3 regions of the Oceanobacillus sp. E9 genome follow, and region 2 is predicted to be linked to each of the others. Evidence: predicted binding sites of a transcription regulator. Region 2 holds the regulator's gene; each other region holds the start of a gene.
The links. The regulator Rex, encoded in region 2, represses fermentation and respiration genes when NADH is low (regulators of the CRP and FNR family bind a similar motif). The targets are predictions, from matches to a motif close to TTGTGAAATATTTCACAA.

Region 1: AQ616_RS19170 (cytochrome c oxidase subunit 2A) is a predicted target of Rex. The motif match lies at 2,526-2,543, and genes of this name have one in related genera.
Region 3: AQ616_RS01945 (L-lactate dehydrogenase) is a predicted target of Rex. The motif match lies at 4,976-4,993, and genes of this name have one in related genera.

What each region holds. Positions count from the first base shown of each region.
Region 1 is NZ_LSNA01000005.1:570,586-578,564, reverse strand. It holds gene AQ616_RS06600 (thymidylate synthase) at 1-42, opposite strand, end outside; gene AQ616_RS06595 (C40 family peptidase) at 207-1,241, shown strand; gene AQ616_RS06590 (HD domain-containing protein) at 1,252-1,854, opposite strand; gene AQ616_RS06585 (cold-shock protein) at 2,149-2,349, shown strand; gene AQ616_RS19170 (cytochrome c oxidase subunit 2A) at 2,626-2,760, shown strand; gene AQ616_RS06580 (cytochrome c oxidase subunit II) at 2,779-3,282, shown strand; gene AQ616_RS06575 (b(o/a)3-type cytochrome-c oxidase subunit 1) at 3,282-4,970, shown strand; gene AQ616_RS06570 (isoprenylcysteine carboxyl methyltransferase family protein) at 5,364-5,876, opposite strand; gene AQ616_RS06565 (type III polyketide synthase) at 5,873-6,964, opposite strand; gene AQ616_RS06560 (THUMP domain-containing class I SAM-dependent RNA methyltransferase) at 7,126-7,979, opposite strand, start outside.
Region 2 is NZ_LSNA01000009.1:296,471-304,449, reverse strand. It holds gene tsaD (tRNA (adenosine(37)-N6)-threonylcarbamoyltransferase complex transferase subunit TsaD) at 1-368, shown strand, start outside; gene AQ616_RS17610 (FtsW/RodA/SpoVE family cell cycle protein) at 587-1,756, shown strand; gene AQ616_RS17605 (transporter associated domain-containing protein) at 1,815-2,636, opposite strand; gene AQ616_RS17600 (ABC-F family ATP-binding cassette domain-containing protein) at 2,827-4,758, opposite strand; gene AQ616_RS17595 (redox-sensing transcriptional repressor Rex) at 4,905-5,534, shown strand; gene AQ616_RS17590 (YdiK family protein) at 5,614-5,808, opposite strand; gene AQ616_RS17585 (CPBP family intramembrane glutamic endopeptidase) at 5,812-6,510, opposite strand; gene groES (co-chaperone GroES) at 6,788-7,069, shown strand; gene groL (chaperonin GroEL) at 7,133-7,979, shown strand, end outside.
Region 3 is NZ_LSNA01000001.1:427,046-435,024, forward strand. It holds gene panB (3-methyl-2-oxobutanoate hydroxymethyltransferase) at 1-535, shown strand, start outside; gene panC (pantoate--beta-alanine ligase) at 532-1,383, shown strand; gene AQ616_RS01930 (chromate transporter) at 1,708-2,910, opposite strand; gene AQ616_RS01935 (PadR family transcriptional regulator) at 2,934-3,242, opposite strand; gene AQ616_RS01940 (ion channel) at 3,632-4,654, shown strand; gene AQ616_RS01945 (L-lactate dehydrogenase) at 5,042-6,010, shown strand; gene AQ616_RS01950 (SDR family oxidoreductase) at 6,126-7,013, shown strand; gene AQ616_RS01955 (VOC family protein) at 7,201-7,599, opposite strand; gene AQ616_RS01960 (MerR family transcriptional regulator) at 7,813-7,979, shown strand, end outside.

The DNA of each region.
Region 1 (7,979 bases), on a different contig from region 2:
TATTTGTCTACACAAATTTAAGTATGCTTGTTCACCTTGCATTGTAATCTCTCCTAACAATATTGGAAATATAGATTATTACTTCTTAAATGATTTAATTATAACAGAAACTAGTCCTCTTTTGTTACATAAACGTAAAACATAAGCTCTTAGATTTGGACATAAAACTAGAGTAAAGCTAGGTTTTTCAAAGGAGGTTCTCAAATTTGAATACCACTTTAGAACAAATAATAAAAAATTCTATTGTATATACATATGTTGCTAGTCAACCATTTGTTGCGATGACTGGATTACCAGCCGATACAGAAATATCTGAACAAGTCGTACAAAGCGGTGATCATATTGAAACATCGAATGCATTAATAAAAAAAGAAGATATTTGGTTTGGTGAAAATTGGAACACGGAACAATATAGTATTACTCTAGATCAAATAGCTTATCAAATAGATGATGAAGGATTTAATGATGCACTTAGTATTACTGAATTAGAAGAAATGAAAAAAGCAGATTCTCTTTCTATAATTGAAGATAAAATAAACTCTATTCAACCAGGAATGAAGTCAGGTGAAATAAAAGAAGTCCAAAAGGCGTTAGTTACTCTGGATTATTATTCAGGTGAAATAGATGGTATTTATGGCCCTTTAACCCATGATGCTCTAGTTAGCGTAGAGAAAGATTATGACTTATCATTAGTAAGTACACAACAAGAGGAAAGGATTCAAGAAATCTATTTTGCTTTGGAGTCATCAACTATAGAAGAAGATTCCCAAAGTTCAAATGTAGAAACAATTGAGAGTGATGAATCATCCAATACTGAAAATAATAATGAGTCAGCCGAAGAGAAGAGTCAGGATCCCTACTACTCGAAACAACTCGAAGTAAGTGGAAATAAACAGCCTGTTATTAAAGCTGCTAAATCTTTAGTCGGGACCCCTTATGTTTATGGTGGTGACGGGCCTGGAGGTTTTGATTGTAGTGGTTTCATTCAATATGTCTATGAAAGTAATGATATCGTAATCCCTAGAACGGTTAGCGAGATATGGAATTTTAGTTCTCCTGTTGACAGTCCTTCAATTGGTGATATCGTATTTTTTTCAACCACACACTCAGGACCATCTCATGCAGGTATTTATATTGGCGATGGAAAATTTATTCATGCAGGTTCATCTAGTGGCGTAGTTATTACCGAGTTATCCAATCCATACTGGGAAGAGAGGTATATTGGTGCAAAACGTATCTAAAGGTAAAAGGTTACTCCCCTTCCCATTCTTTGTAGAATTGATTTAGGAAGTTTTCGATGTATTGATGACGCTCTGCTGCTATCATTCTACCTGTATTTGTATGCATCGAATCTTGTAATAACAGTAATTTCTCGTAAAAATGGTGAATGGTAGAACCAGTTGATTTTGTTGGTTCATAAATAGTACGCTGCTTCGAACCTCCATATGCAAATGCTCTAGCTATGCCAATTGCGCCGAGTGCGTCTAATCGATCAGCATCTTGAACTATTTTTCCTTCTATAGTAGTTGGTATAACGCCTTTAGAATATGAAGTAGTATCGATAATCATCATTATAGCTTCAATTTGAGAATGTTGTAATCCTAATTGTTTAAGGAACTGTAAAAGCTCATTTAATTCTTTTTTTGGATTAGTGGTTAATTTATGATCAGCTATATCATGAAGCCATGCAGCTGCCATGGTTATAAATAGATTGGCATCCTCTTCTATAGCGATTTTATTCGCATTTTTCACTACTCGTTCTAAATGAAAATAATCATGACCAGTAGTCTCATTTGAAAATTTCTGTTTTACATATTCGCTAATTTTATCTAATTGATTATCTTTTGAATGCATTATTTCCTCCAAGATTAATAGAATATAAAATTACTTTATCATTCGTATTACTATTTGTAAATTTTAGTTAATTCATCTAAAATTAAACCCATTTCCTTGACTGATTTGTTTGAATAGGCTAATATTAGTAACAAGCAAAGAAGATGTACGGAATCATTAATTACCTAGGGCAACTTCTATAGAAGTGGATGATTTATGATCCGTACTTCTATAGAAGCTGCCCTTTTTTAATATTTCGTTGGTCAACTTTGTAATAACACGCGTTTTACGTGGAAGTATTAGGAGGAAATTTACATGGAAAACGGAGTAGTAAAATGGTTCAATGCTGAGAAAGGTTACGGATTTATCCAACTTGAAGAAGGTAATGATGTATTCGTACACTATTCAGCAATTCAAGAAGAAGGCTTTAAGTCTTTAGAAGAAGGACAAGAAGTTTCCTTTGAAATTGTTGAAGGTGAACGTGGTCCACAAGCAGCAAACGTTGTTAAAAAATAATTTCTTATATATATAGCGGAAGCTTAAAATTAAGCTTCCGCTTTTTTTGTGGGTAATTATAGTTTTTATCCCCTTCTCTCTTCTCATCATTTTGTCAATCAAATCCCCTGTTTGTTCATCAATCGTTCATATACTTTTTTAACCAAAAAGTTAGTAAAACCAATACTTCGCCTTATTTGTGCATTATTGAACAAAGTGTGAATAGTCTGTGATGTGTACGAATAGGACCTTTGTATTGTGTATGATAAAACTATAGATTCAAAAGAGGTGATGATGATGAAAAATCTTTTCCATAAAGAAAACAACGAAACAGAGCCAAACCTTAAAGGAACATTTGCTTCCGTTCTAATTTTAGGTGGGCTGATCGTTATTTGCTGGGTATCTGTGTTTGCAATCTTTATGACTAGATAAGAAGAAAGGATGAGAAAAGTGCGCCTGCATAAGTTAGAAAAATGGTGGTTAATTCTTGGAGTTAGTGCATTAATTATGTTTTTAGTTGTATTAGGATTTGGAGCTTTTTATATGGGTACACATCCACAAAGTCATGGACTAACGATTGATCCAAATAATATCGAAGCAAATGAAGCTTTTCAAAAAGAAAATCTTGGTTTAACCAAAGTGGATACCGATCATTATATTGTTAATGTTGTTGCAAGTGCTTTTAATTATGACCTTGGAGTAGATGAGGATGGAAATTCTGTAAATCATATTAAGATTCCTAAAGGGGCTTCTGTTTTATTTCAAGTAGTCACTACAGATGTAATACATGGATTTAATATTGCTGGTACGAATGTAAACATGATGGTAGAACCAGGTTACGTTAGCAGCATGGAAGTTCAAATGAATAAAGTTGGAGAATTTACCTTGTTATGTAATGAGTATTGCGGTGTTGGACATCATATGATGTTTACGACTGTGGAGGTGTATGAATAATGGCTCTTGCTAACTTACTAACATTTGAAGAAATATCAACTGATCCTATAAAGATTACCAAAAAAGATTCTAAGTTATACTTATCATTTATTTATGTAGCAATTATATCCCTATTTTTAGGTGGCCTAATGGGGCTATTACAAGTATTAGTACGAACAGGTGAATTTACACTTCCATTTGGAATTGGTTATTATCAAATTCTTACTTTCCATGGTGTTGTGCTTGCTTTAGTATTAACTACCTTTTTTATTATTGGATTTCAGTTTGCTTTAATGGGAAAAACAGTAGGCATTTCTGAAAAACAGCGTAAATCTGCTTGGCTAGCTTTTTGGGTAATGACTATTGGTACATCTTTGACTGCTGTTACAATTCTCATAGGTAAAGCAAATGTGCTCTATACATTTTACGCACCATTAAAAGCACATCCCCTCTTCTATATTGGTTTAGCTCTTGTTGTCGTGGGGACCTGGATTGCAGCAATCGTAAATTGGAGGCAGCTATTTGTATGGAAAAAACAAAACTCAAATCAAAATTCACCTCTCCTTGCTTTTATGGTTACAATCAATATGATTATGTGGGTTATTGCATCTTTAGGTGTGGCTGTCGCGGTATTAGTTCAATTTATTCCATGGTCATTAGGTTATGCAGAAACCATTAATGTCTTGTTAAGTAGAACGTTATTTTGGTACTTTGGTCATCCTTTAGTATACTTCTGGTTATTACCCGCTTATATGGCTTGGTATGCCATTATACCGAAGATTATTGGAGGTAAACTATTTAGTGATTCTTTAGCTAGGCTATCCTTTATTTTGTTTTTATTCTTTTCAATCCCAGTTGGTTTTCATCACCAATTAACAGAACCTGGTATAGACCCTACATGGAAGTTTATCCAAGTTGTATTAACATTTATGGTTATTATTCCTAGTTTAATGACAGCATTCTCGATGTTCGCTACATTTGAAATCACTGGCAGAAAAAAAGGATATCTTGGTTTATTTAGTTGGTTTAAAAATTTACCTTGGCATGATGTCCGCTTCTTTGCTCCATTTGTAGGTATGCTTGCATTTATCCCTGGTGGAATTGGCGGAATTATTAATGCCTCCCACCAAATGAACACATTAGTCCATAACACGATTTGGGTAACAGGACACTTTCATTTAACTGTAGCTACGACTGTTCTACTTACGTTTTTTGGGATAGCTTACTGGTTAATTCCTCATTTAACAGGTAGGAAATTAACAAGAAAAATTCATCGTTTAGGCATTTACCAAACCGTAGTTTGGGCAATAGGTATGACGATTATGTCTGGAGCTATGCATATCCAGGGTTTATTAGGCGGTCCGAGAAGATCTTCCTATTCAGAGTACGGTGGATCCGAGCAAGCAGTTGAATGGGGCGCATATCAAATGGCTCAAGCGGTTGGTGGTACTATACTTTTTATTGGAATCCTTCTTATGGTATATATTTTTATTCATCTTGCATTTATTGCACCAGAAGGAAAAGAAGAATTTCCGATAGCTGAAATAGAGGATTATGCACCAATTACACCAAAATGGATGGAGAATTGGAAATTATGGATAGGTATAACTATAGCATTAATTCTATTCGCTTATACCATACCTGTAATTGATATTATTCAAAACTCACCACCTGGTTCACCACCATTTGATGCTATAATCGGTAATTAATTTACAGAAAAAGTAATTGAATCAATTTCAATATTTATATATTTGGTATAAAATCCGAATGTTGTATTGTTTGATTTCCATTGCAGACGGCGCTTTCCGCAGGCACATCTTCAACTAACTAGGAAAAGAAGTCCCCCTTTTCCTAGTGGATTTTCAGCCCGTGCTCTTCCTGCAGCAGACGCTGTCTTCCATTACAATCAAAGCCAAGAATATCCTACAATCCAAATGTTAATAACAATACTATTACTAACATACGTTTTAAAAAAACTTAGCAATTATGAAACTGATTCAATTACAGTAGGATAAATCGCTAAGGGAATATACGATCTGCAAAGTATATTCCCTTAGCAATTCACCTTAACTTATGATAGTCACAGTTTTTTATTTAATAGGTTAATCGTTTAAACTTGTAAGTGCTTTTTCTTCAGCTGGAATTCGCATACTCATTAAAATGAGATGGAAGAATGGAAATATAATCGCTGTCCAATATGCCCCAAACATCATAGGGATAACAAATAATTCAATCCCAACAATTAGATAGTTTGGATGTTTAATATATTTATAAGGACCACGCTTCACCAATGTACTACCTGGTAAAATAATAATTTTGGTATTCCAGTACTTTCCTAAGGAGGTAATACTCCATACTCGAATAAATTGCGTAGTTATAAATAAACCAAACCATAATGGGAAAAGTGCTGGAATTGATGCGTTATTTAAACTTAATTCTGTTATGATACTTATAAAAAACAACCCATGAACCATGATAAACCACTTATGCTGCTGCGGCTCTATTTCAACTCCACCCTTTGCTAGCATCCATTGTTCATTTCTTTTTGCAATTATTAGTTCAATAAGTCGTTGCAGAATAATAAATAAAAACAATATACTTAAGAAGATTTTCATACGTTTTTCCACTCCGCAAATAATAATTCAGAACTAAATCCGGGGCCTAATGCACTTATTATACTCCGCTCCCCTTCTTCTATTCCTTTCTTCATCCATTCACGAATGACATAAAATACAGTAACAGATGACATATTTCCATGCTTTTTTAATACCTCATAGGAATAATGTAGTTTCTCCGAAGTGCATGGAACTACTTCTTCCATTGCCTCCATTACCTTTCTTCCACCAGGATGAGCAATAAAGGATTGTATATCTTCACTTGTATATTGAATAGTTTGGAGAAATTCAGCGATATGTTTCTTCCAAAAAGAATGTACTAATGCTGGGATGCTTTTTTTAAATATGACTTCAAAACCTGTATCTCTTACATTCCACCCCATAATATCTTCACTGTGTTTCTTTAATAAGGAACTCTGTTCATGTAATTGTAATTTTGTCCCTTTTAAATGATTACAGTATTGTGAATTTTCTCCCATGAGAAGCAATGCACTTGCTCCATCACCAAACAATGCGGTACCAACCATATTGCTTTTTTTACTATCTTGTTTTTGAAATGTCAGGCTGCATAACTCACAGCAAACGATTAAGGCAATCTTATCTGGATGAGCTTTTGACCAATCCATTGCATTACTTAATCCTATCGCTCCACCTGCGCAACCTAATCCCCATAAAGGCATACGCTGTATGTTCTCTCTAAATGGACGCTCATTAATACAACTTACATCTAATGAAGGCGTCGCAATTCCTGTACTGGAAACAAAAACAATCATATCAACCGCTTCATAAGGAATCGGTTGATGTAAAAAATCAGTATCTGATAAGCATGTATCTATTGCATCTAAACAATGCTTTATCGATTCTGTTTGATAAATATGATTTCTTTCTTCAAAGCTATGATCATCAAAAAACCAAGATGAGTCCACAACAAACTGCCTTTCCTCTACAGCTGCATGATCAAACACAGGAAGTAGTCGTTCAATTTGTTTTTCAGAATATGAAAATAGTTGCTTAACAATATGTTTCACATCCTGTTGAGGAATGCTGTGTGGTGGTACGCCTATTCCAACGGAACTTATGTATGTCATTATATTCACCTTGTTTCATAGGAATTTTTCTTCAAACAGTATTCCCATTACAAAATGATTCATACTAGACCTAAGAAAAACCTCCTTAAGGTCATGCCTCAAAAGGAAGAATTAAAAATTCTACTAAGAAGGACAACTACTATGCAGGAGGTTTCGGTTATTTATTCTTTTCTTCCAAAGTATTGGTAATAGTTGGTTTGAATAAAACCATTAAATAGTTTTCTTTTTTTTGTTGCTTTTTTTCCATATGCTTGTTCAAATTTATCAAATGCTGTAATGGTGTATACACTCCAAGAAGGTTGTTGATTCATTATTTCCCCGAGATCACGATACATTTTCTCTACTTCTGCTTTGTCACTAAGCCGTTGTCCATATGGAGGATTTGTAATAATGTAACCATTTGGCTTTTTTATGGACATATCCTTCACTTGCATTTGTTTCCAAGTAATTAATTCTCCTAGTCCAGCTTCTAATGCATTAGCTTTAGATGTTTCAATCATACGATGGTCGATATCACTTCCAACAATATTTAAAGGTTGATCATACTTAGCATAATCTTCTGCTTCCTGAAAGGCTTGATCCCAATGTCTTTGACGAATCCATCCCCAATCTTCAGCAGCAAATTCACGATTAAAACCTGGTGCGATATTCTGTCCAATTAAAGCAGCTTCTATTAATAATGTACCTGATCCACAAAATGGATCAATTAACGGAAATTCTGGCTTCCAATTGGTTAGTTGAACAAGAGCAGCAGCCAATGTTTCTTTTAATGGAGCTTCCCCTTGTCCTACTCGATAACCTCTTTTATGTAAACCAGTTCCGGATGTATCTATTGTTAGTGTTACTTTATCTTTCAGAATGGATACTTCAGTCTTAAATAAGGCTCCGGTCTCCGTTAATTTATTTATGAGACCATACTTACGTTTTAAACGCTCCACAATTGCTTTTTTTACTATAGCTTGACAATCTGGAACGCTATATAGTTTTGATTTTACTGATTTCCCAGAAACAGGAA
Region 2 (7,979 bases):
GATTGAAGTCTGCCGTAATAAATAAAATTCATAATGCTAAGCAACGTGAGTTGACGTTGAATGCAGAAGATATTGCTGCAAGTTTTCAAGCTAGTGTTGTGGAAGTACTGACAGAAAAAACATATCGTGCAGCGAAAGAATATAACGTAAATCAAGTTATTGTAGCAGGTGGAGTAGCTGCTAATACAGGGTTAAGAAAAAGTCTAGAGAAACGTTTTTCAGACGAGGATTTTCCATTATATATTCCACCAATTCAACTATGTACAGACAATGCAGCAATGATTGCTGCTGCAGGCACCATATTGTTTGAAAAGGGTCATCGTTCCACACTCGATTTAAATGCAAATCCTTCACTTTTGCTTGATTAATCACAGGTTATTCACAAGGGTGTGGATATATTATGTAGATAAGCTACGTAATCATCTTTTAAATGTGGATGAAAAAGTGGATAACTGTTCATTTGGTTGTGGATTATGTGTATAAATTTTATTAGTTCGAGTTTTTTAGACATTTTTCGAGCTTTTTGTTGTGGATAAGTGTTGTATTAAATAAGGATATTAACAGGAAGAAATTTGGTGGAAATCCGATGAATAAAAAACAAAATTATTATTTTCAAACTGATTTAATCCTACTCTTTTTAGGATTTGTAATCATTAGTTTATTGGCTATTTATAATGCGCAGCAAATTGATCAAACTAATACAAATTTTGTCATAAGACAAATTGCTTTTTTTGGTATTGGTGTTTGTTTTGTAGCAGCGATACAATTTATCGACCTCGAACAGTTATATAGAGGTAGTATATATATCTATTTAGGTGGAGTTTTCTTATTGGGACTCTTGCTTATTAGTCCTGATGCAATTGCAAGGGAAATTAATGGAGCAAATAGTTGGTTCACCTTACCTGGGTTGTCCATTCAACCTGCCGAATTTGCGAAAATGTCGACGATTTTATTTCTAGCAGCAACGATAACTGGCCATAAAGAAAAGATAGAAGTTCAAACTATGAAAACGGATATTATGTTACTACTTAAACTGATTGTTTATACATTGATACCAGTTGGGTTAATTATGCTACAGCCTGATTTTGGTACGTCGATGGTGTATTTGTTTATTGCAGGAATGATGACTATTTTATCAGGTATTAATTGGAAGATTATTGTTTCATTAATTGTCGGTTTGATATCTATAGCAGCAGCTGCTATTCTAGCAATTATTCGATTTCCGCAATTTGCCATTGATGTTCTTGGAGTCGCACCATATCAAGTTGATCGAATTATGACTTGGTTTGATCCATCACAACAATCAGCAGATGCGACATTCCAGTTCGAACGCTCACATATGTCATTAGGTTCTGGGCAATTGTTTGGTAAAGGAATGAGTGGTTTAGAAGTACAATATCCAGAAGCGCATACAGACTTTATCTTTTCTGTAATTGGTGAAAGCTTTGGATTTATTGGAAGCGCAATTGTAATTTTTCTTTACTTTATGCTTTTATACCGTTTAGTAACTTTAGGTTTAAGCATTTATAAACATTCACCATTTGGCACATATTTCTGCTTTGGATTTTTAAGTTTGATGCTTATCCATGTGTTTCAAAATATCGGGATGACAATTGGGATCATGCCTATTACAGGAATTCCGTTACTACTTATAAGCTATGGAGGTAGTTCTGTCATGTCCACTATGTTAGGATTGGCAATAGTTTACCGAGTAGCGGTGGAACATACGATACAAAATGACTATCTATTTAAATAAAAGCTATAAAAAAACTCTCTGAATCCATCATTGTGGATAAAGAGAGTTTTTTATCTTATTAACTAGGTTGCTTATGAAACTGATCGATAAATGTTACTCCTTCTTCATAAATGGTTGCTATAACAGAATGTATTTGTTGTGAAGATATTTCAGTTACTTCGAATTGTACATTTTTATAGAGAAGGTTCGGCTTCTCATGATTGGCAGGAATATAGCCTAATTGATCGATTAAGAAATCACTTAAAGTATTAAAATTCTCTTCAGGAAAAGTGATGCCCAGTATACCTTCTAATTCGTACAATGGTGAATGAGCATGAATTCGGTATCTATTTCCAGCCAGTTGTTGGATAAAAGATGGTTTATTCAATACATAACTATCATCTTCTTGAAGGACATCAGTAACCATTTCTTTAACCATATCTTCCGTTGTAATGAGACCTTCTGTGCCACCATATTCATCTAAAACAATCGCAAGTGCAATCTGTTCTTTTTGCATATCCTTAAATGCAAGGTCTACACGTTGTGATTCTAAGATAAAGAAGGGATTATGCATGATATTTCGAAGTTGAAACTTGGTGGTATCATTATGTTTATGTAAGTAAGAAAGTACGTCTTTTACGTGAATAATTCCTACTATTTGGTCGATATCTTCTTCGAATACAGGATATCTGTTATATGGATTATTTATAATAACATCCATTACTTCCTCATAGGGTGTATCAACTTCAAGCACACAGATATCTAAACGATGAACAACGATATCCGAAATATGTTTATCATTAAATTCATAGATGTTTGTTTCAGGTTCAGCTGATGCGTGCCCTTTTGTTTTTTTAAGCGCACTTGTATTGATTACCAGCAGCCCCTTTTTCCAAGTCATAAAACATGCTATGCCTACAATTAGACTAAGTAAACCTATCAGCGCTATCGTCAAAAGCTAACGACCTCCATGGTTTTTTATTAAATTTTTATCCGGAAATATGCCATCACTTAGACAGTCCGCATATATAAAAAAAACAGGCAAGTTTAAACTTACCTGTTGATAATTATAAACGAAAATAAATATTTTTTCAATTATCTAACTCTTCCAAACTTGTCCATTGCTCTAATAAGTCATCAAGTTTTTGTTTGGACGTGTTTGTTTCTTCCGTTAGCTCTAATGCTTTTTCGTGATTTTCATACACTTCTGGTAACGTCATTTGTTCTTCTAAATGTGCAATATGCTCTTCTGTGGATTCAATTTGTTTTTCAAGTTCAGCAATCTGTCTTTTTCGCTTTCTTTCTTCACTTTGTTTCTGTTTTTCTTCTTTAAAGTTTCTTTTTTTATCAGAAACAGTTACTGATTGAACAGCGTTTTCCATCTGAAGACGAGCAAGTTCTGCTTCTTCTGCTTTTTTCTCTAAATAATAATCATAGTCACCAAGATACATTTTAATTCCTTGTGGACTCATTTCAGCTACTTGGTCTGCGATTCGATTAATAAAATAACGATCATGCGAAACAAATATAATCGTGCCAGGAAAATCAGCTAATGCACCTTCTAACACTTCTTTACTATCAATGTCTAAGTGGTTCGTTGGTTCATCTAGAATAAGCAAATTTGCTTTTTGCATTTTTAATTTAGATAATGCTAAACGTGATTTTTCTCCACCACTTAATGCAGATACTGGCTTTAACACGTCATCGCCAGAGAATAAGAAATTACCTAGAATCGTACGAATATCTTTTTCGTTCACTAGAGGATACTCATCCCACAATTCTTGAAGCACAGTTTTATTCGAGTGAAGTTCGGTTTGTTCCTGATCATAGTAGCCAACTTGTACATTCGTCCCTAATTGAATATCTCCTTCGAAAGGAAACTCTTTTTCCACAATAGTCTTTAATAACGTTGTTTTTCCAATTCCATTCGGGCCAACTAATGCGATACGGTCTCCGCGATTTGCATGGAGATGAACATGGCGAAATGTAGGGTCTTGTTGTTCTTCATATCGAAAACCCAAATCAGAGATTTTCAACACATCATTTCCACTACGACGATTAATCTGAAATGACATCGAAGCGGATGATTCATCCCCCATTGGACGATCCATTCTTTCCATTTTTTCTAATTGCTTTCGTCTACTTTGTGCTCGTTTTGTCGTGGAAGCACGAACGATATTTTTTTGAATAAATTCTTCCATTCGTTTAATATCCGTTTGTTGTTTTTCATATTCTTTCATTTCTTGTTCGAAATTGAGTGCTTTTTGTTCTAAGTATTTACTGTAGGTACCGTGATATTTTTTAGAATGATGTCTAGAAATTTCATAAACTATAGAAACCGTTCTATCAAGAAAATAACGGTCGTGGGAAACAATCACAATAGCACCAGGGTAATTAACGAGATAACCTTCTAACCATGTAAGTGTATCAATGTCCAGATGGTTTGTAGGCTCATCGAGGATGAGTAATTGAGGTTTTTGTAGCAATAATTTACCGAGAGCAAGTCTTGTTTTTTGCCCGCCACTTAATTCGTTAATCGGTGCTCGATAATCGTAATCTCCAAATGAGAGTCCAGTAAGTACCGATTTTATATCCGATTCATACGTATAACCACCATCTGATTGATAGCGAACTTGTAAGTCATCATATTCCTTTAAAATTAGTTGGTAACTAGCATCATCCACTGCAGTAGGATCTGCCATTTTTGTTTCTAATTCACGTAACTTTTTCTCCATTTGTTTTAAATGGGAAAACACATCTTCCATTTCATTCCAAATGGTTTTTCCTGATTCCAATTTCATATGTTGCGACAGGTAACCATAGGTAAGGTCTTTCGGTTTGAAAAACTCTCCTTCATCATAAGGGATTTCATTTGCCATTATTTTTAGCAATGTCGATTTTCCTGCACCATTTCTCCCGACGATGGCAATTCGATCTTGGTCTTTTATTTCTACTTTTATATTAGACAAAATCTCTTCTGTGCCAAAAGATTTTGATATTCCGTTTAATTGCATCAGTATCATTTTATTGTCACCTCATATTACTAGTTTAGCTTATCGCCATAGAAGGGACAATATTATTGTGAAAAATGTCACGACTTCTAAGGATAAATCTGTTAAAATAAATATAGTATGATAATTATTCTAAGCATTGAAAAGAGGAAGGTCGTATGGAACAAAACAAGATTCCGCAAGCAACTGCAAAACGCTTGCCATTATATTATCGTTTCATTAACAACTTAAATCAACAAGGAAAAAAGCGTGTATCATCAAAAGAATTAAGTGAAGCGGTTAAAGTAGATTCCGCAACCATTCGCAGAGATTTCTCTTATTTCGGTGCACTAGGTAAAAAAGGATACGGATACAATGTCGAATATTTATTAGGATTTTTTAAACGTACGTTAGATCAACATGAAATAACAGAAGTAGCATTAATAGGTGTTGGAAATTTAGGTACAGCTTTCTTACATTATAATTTTATGAAAAATAATAATATCCGTATTACCATTGCATTTGATGCTGATGAGAATAAGGTAGGCACCGATATCGGAGGAGTTCCAGTCTATCATATTGACGAACTAGGGGAAAGATTAAAGGACACAGAGGTTGCGATTTTAACGATACCTGCAGATGAAGCAGATGCGATAGCCAACCAACTGGTCGATCATGGTGTTAATGGTATATTAAATTTTACCCCAGCAAGAATTACAGTACCAAGTCATATTCGTGTGCATCATATTGATTTAGCGATTGAACTTCAATCACTTGTGTATTTTCTTAAACATTATTCATTACAGTAATTATTTCATTATTTTAAATCGATTATTATGTAAGCGTTTGTTGAAATTTGCTTAAAGAAAAAGTAGACTGAGATGCAGTCTACTTTTTCTTTTTTATTTTATTGTGATAACCAAACATCTTAAAAGAACAAAAGAAGCATAAAGCAGAGACTGCTGAAAAAATCAATGTAACGGAATTCCAAACGGTGCTCTCCTTACTTTGAACCCCAAAGTATATAAAAGCTATTCCAACCAGAAAGTATAGAATTGCTCTTGTTAAATAAGGATGTTTCATGGATTAACCTCCAAAGAATATCATTTGCATCTCATCTAACATTCGCTGCAGTTCCTCAGGATCAATATTATATTGCATTAATACAACAAAGGAGTTCATTGCTGCGTGAACGATGATAGGCACAATGATACGTTTTGTTTTTACATAAAGGAAAGCAAAAACAAATCCCATGGATGCATAAATAAGAATATGCGTAGGGTCTAAGTGAATAAAGCCAAATATGACTGCTGATAGTAACCCTGCGAAAAAGAAATTCATCCGTTTATATAGCTCTCCAAAGATAATTTTTCGGAATATGATTTCTTCCAAAATCGGAGCTAAAATAGCCGGGACGATCATAAATATCGGTGCTGCTCGAGTAATATCCATAATTTGTTGTGTGTTCTCTGAACCAGGATCAATCCCTAAAGCTATTTCGATTTGGGCAGCAATACCTTGCGCGAATAAAGCCATAAAGAAACCAGCGATGGACCAAAGTATTATGCTTTCAATGCCTGCTGCATTATCATTTCGCATTTGCATATCTGGTTTTAGAAGATATAGCGTAATGAGTACCGCTAATCCAAAGGAAAATATTGACCAATAAATCGTTGCATCCATTAAAGATAAGTCTAAAACGACCGCTAAAATTGGGGCGAAGAGAGCCCCTGAAAGCTGCATAATAATATATGTAAGAATGACATACCAATATCTGCGACTCAAATAAAACGCTCCTTTATCATGTACTGTATTAATTACTATAGTTTAACATATGCATATATAGTTATTATAATCAGAACACGCTATTAAATGAAAAGAAAATGAAGTATTATTTTTCTATAACTGAGTACTACATATGTTGAATAAAAAATATAATTTCTTCACTCTTTTTTGCTTGCATTTTTTTATAGAATTAATTATTATAATAATTGTGATTAGCACTCAACTGTGAAGAGTGCTAATAAAATAAAATGATATCGAATTAAGGAGGCATTTCTACATGATTAAACCATTAGGAGATCGTGTTGTTATCGAACTTGTTGAACAAGAAGAAACAACTGCAAGCGGAATCGTACTTCCAGACTCTGCAAAGGAAAAACCGCAGGAAGGTAAAGTAGTAGCAGTTGGTTCTGGACGTGTAGAAAATGGAGAAAAGATCGCTCTTGAAGTTTCAGAAGGAGATCGTATCATTTTTTCTAAATTTGCTGGTACAGAAGTGAAATATGAAGGTACAGAATACTTAATTCTTCGTGAAAATGATATTTTAGCTATTATAGGCTAAACTCTTATGAGAAATTTAGACTGAATAATAAAATACGTAACTACATTCAAGGAGGAATAAAGAATGGCTAAAGACTTAAAATTTAGTGAAGACGCTCGTCGCGCAATGCTACGTGGTGTAGATACATTGGCAGATGCAGTAAAAGTTACGCTTGGACCAAAAGGACGTAATGTTGTATTAGATAAAAAATTCGGCTCACCTCTAATTACTAATGATGGTGTTACAATTGCAAAAGAAATTGAATTAGAAGATGCATTTGAAAATATGGGTGCACAATTAGTATCTGAAGTTGCATCAAAAACAAATGATGTTGCTGGTGATGGTACTACAACTGCAACTGTACTTGCTCAAGCAATGATTCGTGAAGGATTGAAAAACGTAACCTCTGGTGCGAACCCAGTGGGAATCCGTCGCGGTATTGAAAAAGCTGTGGCAGAAGCAGTAACTGAATTAAAATCTATCTCAAAACCAGTTGAATCTAAAGAATCCATTGCGCAAGTAGCTGCTATCTCTGCTGCTGATGATGAAGTAGGTCAATTGATTGCTGAAGCAATGGAACGCGTAGGTAACGATGGTGTTATTACAATTGAAGAATCTAAAGGATTCAACACAGAACTTGAAGTAGTAGAAGGTATGCAATTTGATCGTGGATATGCTTCTCCATACATGGTTACTGATCAAGATAAAATGGAAGCAGTTCTAGAAGATCCATATATCTTAATTACAGATAAGAAAATTGCAAATATCCAAGAAGTGCTACCAGTATTAGAACAAGTAGTTCAACAAGGTAAACCGCTTCTAATGATCGCTGAAGATGTAGAAGGCGAAGCACTTGCTACATTAGTAGTGAACAAACTTCGCGGTACATTTAACGCAGTAGCTGTAAAAGCTCCTGGATTTGGTGACCGTC
Region 3 (7,979 bases), on a different contig from region 2:
CGCCGATACGGCATTTGCGATCGAATTATACCGAGATACCAATGCAAACGCTATAAAGATCGAAGGTGCGCATGCCGCTCCTGTTATTAAAAAATGCCATGCTATCGGTATTCCTGTCGTTGCTCATCTTGGACTGACACCGCAGAGTTTCGGTATCACAGGCTACCAACTACAAGCAACCTCCAAGGAAGCCGCTAAACAGCTAATTGAAGATGCTAAACTTGTTGAAAAAAGTGGTGCGATGATGCTTGTCTTGGAAGCAATACCGAGCGACCTCGCCCAAGTAATAACCGAGACACTAACGATTCCAGTAATTGGGATTGGTGCTGGTGTAGGAACGGATGGACAAGTACTTGTGTATCATGACGTGCTTAATTATGGTGTGGAGCATAAACCAAAGTTTGTAAAGCGCTATGGTGACTTTTCTACCGGAGTAGAAGCATTAAAAAATTATCATGACGAAGTGAAGCGACAAGCGTTTCCTGCTGAAGAATACACATATAAGAAACAAATTATGAACGAGGTAGACGAATGACAATAAGAATTACGACCATAAAAGAAATGCAAAACCTTAGTCAAACATGGAAGACAAATAATAAACAGATTGGGTTTGTACCAACCATGGGGGCATTGCATGACGGACATTTACAAATGATTAAGCAATCGATCGCGGACAATGATTATACTGTAGTCAGCATCTTTGTAAACCCACTGCAATTTGGGCCTAATGAAGATTTCGATGCTTATCCAAGAACCATGGAAGATGACCAAGCACAGTTAGATGCTTTAGGTGCCGATTATGCCTTCTACCCAAGCGTGGAAGAGATGTATCCAAAGCCTCTCGAACTTTCGATAAACGTCCATCGAATGGCGAAAGTACTAGAAGGAGCCAAGCGTCCGGGTCATTTTGACGGTGTGGTAACCGTCGTCAATAAGTTATTTAATATTATTCGTCCTGATATCGCCTATTTCGGAAAAAAGGACGCACAGCAACTGGCAATTGTCGAAAAGATGGTCGAAGAATTTAATCAACCGATTACTATTAAAGGCATGGATACCATACGTGAATCAGATGGCTTAGCAAAAAGCTCTCGCAACATCTACTTAACAGAGAATGAGCGACAAGAAGCTGTTCATTTATATCAAAGTCTATTAAAAGCTAAAGAATTATATGATGCGGGTGAACGAAATAGCGATATCATTATCGATGAAATTCACACCCATTTAACCAAACATACATCAGGGACTATTGAAGAGATCGCGGTCTATAGCTATCCCGAGCTCGTGAAACAAACTCAGATTACTGGTAGGATTTTTATATCGTTAGCGATGAAATTTTCCAAAGCAAGATTGATTGATAATATTATTGTGGAGGAAAAGTAGAGAGAGCATTGCAGTTTCTATCCGGCTGGTAAATTGTATAGTGGCATAACTAGATATTGGGCATAAGACAGATGATAGTTATATACGGAGACTCCTTGAAAATCAAAAATCGATTTTCTGCGTGCGATGTAATGCTGTCGAGGTCTTCCTTATCCTGTGGGATTGAGGCATAGGTGAGACCTCGGAATGCGAAGCATCCGAAGGCTCACCAGCCGCCGTTGGATAAGCAGAGTATAATTCTGAAGCGGGTTCTCATCATCAATTCATTCGGATTTATCATTTGAGTAAATACTTTTGTCCAACCTTTTTTTTTTCATTCATACCTTAAATATATGAAATCAATGTTCCACCAATAGCCCCTGTTAGAACTATCACCCACGGTGGAAGTTTCCAATATACAAGCATACTGAATAATATCGCAGCAAAAGCAAAGTCAATAGGAGATAGAACTGCACTTGTCCATATTGGCTGATAGAAAGCTGCAATCAATATACCTACTACGGCAGCATTTACTCCCATTAACGCTCCTTTTATCTTGTGGTTGTTTCTCAAACTATTCCAAAACGGTAAGGTACCTAATATTAATAAAAATGCCGGTAAGAATATAGCTATGGTAGCAACCAAACCACCGATCCATCCATTCATAACTGCTCCTAGATAAGCAGCAAATGTAAATAATGGTCCAGGTACAGCCTGTGCAGCACCGTATCCCGCTAAGAAAGCTTCTTCACTTACCCAACCTGTAGGTACAAACTCTCTTTCCAACAGTGGAAGAACAACATGTCCACCACCAAAAACAAGCGAACCTGAGCGATAAAAGCTATCAAACATAGCAACCCAATGGGAGGTCGTTATTTCCCTTAGGATTGGGAAAAGTAATAACAAACCAAAAAACAATGACAAGCAAATAAAACCAAACTTTTTCGTTAATATTTTTACGTGTGTATGTGATGCTTGTACATCATTGCTATAATTTTTGTATATAACATAACCAATCATTGCTGCAATCAAAATTACAACGACTTGTGAGTAGACTGTTTGCCATAAAAGCGTAACGACCAGGGCAACTAAGGCAATCGTTTTTCGTTGTAAATCAGGTGTTAATTTAGTTGCCATTCCAATTATTGCATGCGCTACAATAGCAACCGCAACTAATTTTAACCCATGTATCCAGCCCATTTCTCCCACATTAAAGCTTTGCATCAATAAAGCAAAGATAACGAGTGCAACAACAGATGGTATCGTGAATCCGATAAAAGAGACTATTCCACCCAGGGTACCTGCGCGCATCACACCTATTCCGATTCCCACCTGACTACTAGCTGGACCTGGTAAAAACTGTGCTAACGCAACAAGGTCCGCGTAACTTTTTTCATCCATCCATTTTCTTCTTCTTACATACTCATCGTGAAAATAACCGAGGTGCGCAATTGGCCCTCCAAAAGAAGTTAGTCCTAATCGAGTTGAAATAAATAGTATTTCCAATAACGCTTTTAATGAAGATTTTTCATTTTGTTTATAACTCATATACCATATACTCCTTTGTGAAGTTAGTCTTTGATTTCTTTAAAGAGTTCATATGCTTTTTCTCTTGCCTCTTGTAAAATTACTACTCCCTTGTCTGTTGCTGTGTAATATTTTCTAATCTTTCCTTCGACGTTCCGATCCTCTTTTAAAAGTAGTCCGTCTTTTTCCATCGAATGTAGAATTGGATAAAGCGTTCCCGCACTTATACTATATCCATGCTCTCTTAATTCTTCTAACATCCATAACCCAAAAACCGGGTGTTCATTCGCATGGTGCAGAATATGAATGTGTATAAACCCTAGAAACAGCTTTCGTAATACTCTATCCTCCAAAATTATACCTCCAATAGTGTCAGTTTCGATATCGGAATTCGTTATCGAAACTCAATAATGATCGTAACATATATACTTTTCACAAAAAAGCTAGTTTACAAAAACTTAACAAAAGAGGTTGTATACATAAGTTATAAGCGTAAAAATGAATAGGAATTAGTTTAAATTATAATATATATAAATCCAAATTGTAATGAGAGCTTATCTGCTTTTTCTATCCTATCTTATGGCCGTGATGCTAAGCTACTTTTCAAGGGCATTGTAGATAATGCACTTGAGTACTACCATTCCGTGTGTGGAGGGGGAATAAAATTCACTACAGAATGAAGTTTGACTTTGTGTTACTATTTTAATAGGTAAAATGTTATGTGTAGATAAGGGGGAATACGATGATCTTTTTCAGGCATTTGTTTGTAAAAGTCATCCGATTAAATAATTGGTTTCTTTTACTTTCGACATTCACGTTGGTTCTGGCAAGTAGTTACTTTATCTATTTTTTAGAACCTGATACATTTGCAGATCCTTTTGAGGGGCTTTGGTGGACAATGACAACAGTGACAACCGTAGGATATGGTGATGTGTCGCCAACCACTGGTCCCGGTAAAATATTCGCAATGTTTTTATATATTATTGGAATTGGAATCATGACTATTTTTATTGGTAAAGCAATTGATTTTCTAAGTGTTCGGAAACGATTAAAGGAGGCAGGCAAATTGAATATCACAACAGAAGATCATATTATCTTAATAAATTGGACAAAAAAGGCTAGTATTACGCTAGACGAATTACTAAAAACCTTTGAAGATATATCTATCGTCATCATTGATGAAGCAGTTAGCAAAATACCGATTTTACATGAACAAGTAGAGTTCGTTCATGGGAACCCAGCAAATACCGATGTATTGTTCCAAGCAAACTTACTAAAAAGTAAATCGGTAATGGTTTTTGCTTCAGAAGATAGTGTCGCAACATCCCAAGCAGATGGTCAAACGCTGTTAATTGCCACGACATTAGAAAGTATCGGAAAAGAATACGAAAAAAATATTTATACAATATGCGAAGTTTTAGAATCAAGACATATTAAAGCATTTCAACATGTCTCTGTTGAGGAATTTATCACTGCAAATGATACAGCAGCCCATTTAGCAGCACGTTCCATTTTATACAATGGCTCAAGTGAAATTATTAGACAACTAACCAGCAATACAGCGTATGACTTGTTCTCCATCAGTAAAAAAGACACCTGGCAGACCTATGATGATGCTCGTTCCGATTTAGCAGCTCAAGGTGCCATGCTGATATCAAATGGAAATGATTTATCGATTATTAAACAATTATCCGCGCCTATCCCAAATGATGCCAAGTTGTTTATTATCTGTGATGAAAGTGCTTATGAAAAAATTATTTCTTAATATAATGAGAAGTGGTTTCTACATATTTGAAGCGATTATTTGTTAACGGGGACCGGAGTTGGATTTGCGAGGCTTGTGTAGGCTGGGGTGCTCTATTTACCACTTTTTTCCGGTTTCCTAAGCTTCGTTTTGGTTTTTGAGCCGCTCTATTAACTATTTTGCCTTTTTAGTAAGAGCTCTGTGTTAATAGATCACGTCAATAAACACTTTTTCTAATAGGTTCTTTCGAATAACTGTACTAGTATAAAAAATAAGCAGCCCCCTTCCTATGTATTGAACTTCAAAATGTTTTCTAAATTTCAGAATTTATATTGACAATAATTGTGAAATGTTTCACAATATAGATGGAAGATATTTCATATTCTAAACGATAAGGGTGTGATGTAGATGAAAACAAGTCAACAAGCAGTGAATCGTGTGGTACTCATTGGCGGTGGATCGGTTGGTATTAGTTATGCATTTGCATTGATGAATCAAGGTGTGACAGAAGAGTTAGCAATTATTGATTTAGATGCGGATAAAGCATTAGGTGATGTAATGGATTTAAATCATGGTAAAGCCTTTGCTCCTTCATTGACTAATGTATGGTTAGGAGAATACGAAGATTGTAAAGATGCAGATATCGTGTGTATTTGTGCTGGGGCTAATCAAAAGCCCGGGGAAACTCGCTTAGACCTTGTAGAAAAAAACATGATAATCTTTAAAGAAATTGTGGCTGACGTGATGAATAGTGGATTCAATGGCATCTTTTTAATCGCTACAAATCCTGTCGATGTCTTGACGCAAGCAGTCATAACATTCAGTGGTCTACCGCCTCATCGTGTAATTGGAAGCGGGACTACACTCGACACAGCGAGGCTACGCTATGAATTAGGAGAATACTTCCATCTATCACCGAAAAATATTCATGCCTACATCATTGGTGAGCACGGAGACACGGAACTCCCGTTATGGAGCACGGCGACTATTGGAACGGTACCACTACTTACGTATCTAAATCGAAGTGAAACCTATAAAAAGGAAGACTTAGATGATATCTTCATTAATGTTCGAGATGCTGCATATCGCATCATTCAGAAAAAAGGAGCAACCTTCTATGGCATTGCGATGAGTCTCGTCCGTGTAACAGAAGCAATATTAAAAGATGAACATAGCATTTTAACTACCAGCACCTTCCTTCAAGGTGAATATAGTGTAGACAATGTATGTATCGGTGTTCCAACGATTATTAATCGGAATGGCGTTTGTGAAGTAATTGAAGTTCCAATGAATGAAGAAGAACAGAGAAAATTTACGCATAGCGTTCAGACACTTAAAGGCATTTACGAGCCAGCAATTCAAGCGATACATGTATGAAATATAAATAGTAATGTGTTAGTTGGATGGACCTTTTTTGAAATAGATGTTTAATTTTCCGTTATACACGGGAAAATAACTTATACGTACAAATTCAAGAAAGGATGTAATTAATATGCCACAAAATCCAATAACGAAATATACAAATGAAGATTTCCCAAAACAATTTCAAGAACAGCCAGGTATTCAAAGAGAAATGACACCTATTCCTGATTGCGGGGAAAAAACTTATAAAGGATCGGGACAACTAAAGGGGAGAAAAGCATTAATTACAGGCGGTGACTCTGGTATTGGAAGAGCTGCCGCTATCGCCTATGCTCGCGAGGGTGCAGATGTCGCGATTAACTATTTACCTGTAGAGGAACCAGATGCGCAAGAATTGAAAAAATTGATTGAAGACGCAGGACAAAAAGCGGTATTATTACCAGGAGACTTACGTGATGAAGATTTCACTCGTTCTTTAATACACAGCGCCATTAAAGAATTAGACGGCTTGGACACGTTAGTGATGGTTGCTGGAGAACAGCAAGCTGTGGAAGACATCACGAATCTTTCAACAGAACAATTAGTATCCACATTCCAAACGAATGTATTTTCCATGTATTGGATGGTTCAAGAAGCGATTCCGCATCTGCCGGCAGGAAGCTCGATTATCACCACTTCCTCTGTGGAAGGCTATGATCCATCACCAATGCTAATGGATTACGCGCCAACGAAAAGTGCCATTATTGGATTCACCAAAGGCTTAGCCAAACAATTAAGTTCCAAAGGAATCCGTGTTAATTCCGTCGCACCTGGTCCTTATTGGTCTGCTCTGCAAATATCCGGTGGTCAACCGCAAGAGAATATTCCGAAGTTCGGTAAAGAAACACCGGCAGCTCCATTAGGACGTGCAGGACAACCAGCAGAACTTGGCGGTCTCTATGTGTACATTGCTTCTGAGCATGCAAGCTATGCTACTGGACACGTATTTAGTGCTACTGGCGGAATGCGTGCGAACTAAATATTTGATGACTAATATCGCCATCAAATTGATGAGGTACATCACTTTTTACAGTGGTGTACTTTATTATGATATTTTAGATTATCATGTAAAATTGTTATTTATAATGCTAACGGATAACAAGTTACCAATTTTAATAACATTTCAGAGAAGAAATCGTTTTTGTTATACAGGTTTTCTGTTTCCCTCATTTATTTGTATCTGGTTGAAATAGGTCAAAGGCATTACCATATAAATCTTCGAAACCTACGTCCTTTCCACCAGGAACTGGTTGTGGTTCCCCATGAAATATCACACCCCGTGCTTTCATTTCACGATAATCCTTCTCTATATCATCACTTAAAAACATAATGAATACTTGGTTTGCGGATTGTTTACCAACCAACTCTTCTTGCTCTGGTGTCTCGGCTTTAACTAATTCTAGCCTCGTTTCATTTGCAGAATCCGGTGAAACGGTCAGATACTTCCATCTTGGCGATAATTCTATTTCATCTCGAACAATGAATCCTAACTTTTTAGTATAAAAGTGCTTTGCTTCTTCAATGTTGTTCACTAAGATAGAAACTTGGGCTGCTTGGGTAATCATGAATCAATTCTCCTTTATCGATTATGATAGACTATATTTTACTACAAAAAAGATGAATTAATTTCTTTCAGATTGCTACTATCTGGTCTGTGGTATCCTTTTTCACCACATTTTCTATTATAATGGTAATAAAAGTTGATAGAATAGTTTATATTCTCACTATTGACCTTGGAGTTTGCTCCAATGTTATGTTAATAAAGGGGGCCTGCTACTGTGCAAATCAAAAACTTTGCTGCGAAATATCAAATTCAAGCTGATACAATCCGTTATTACGAAAAAGAAAACATCTTAACACCAAAAAGACGAGAAAATGGTTATAGAGTTTATGATGAAGAATGCGAGAAACAACTTCAATTTATTATTGTATTAAAGCAATTAGG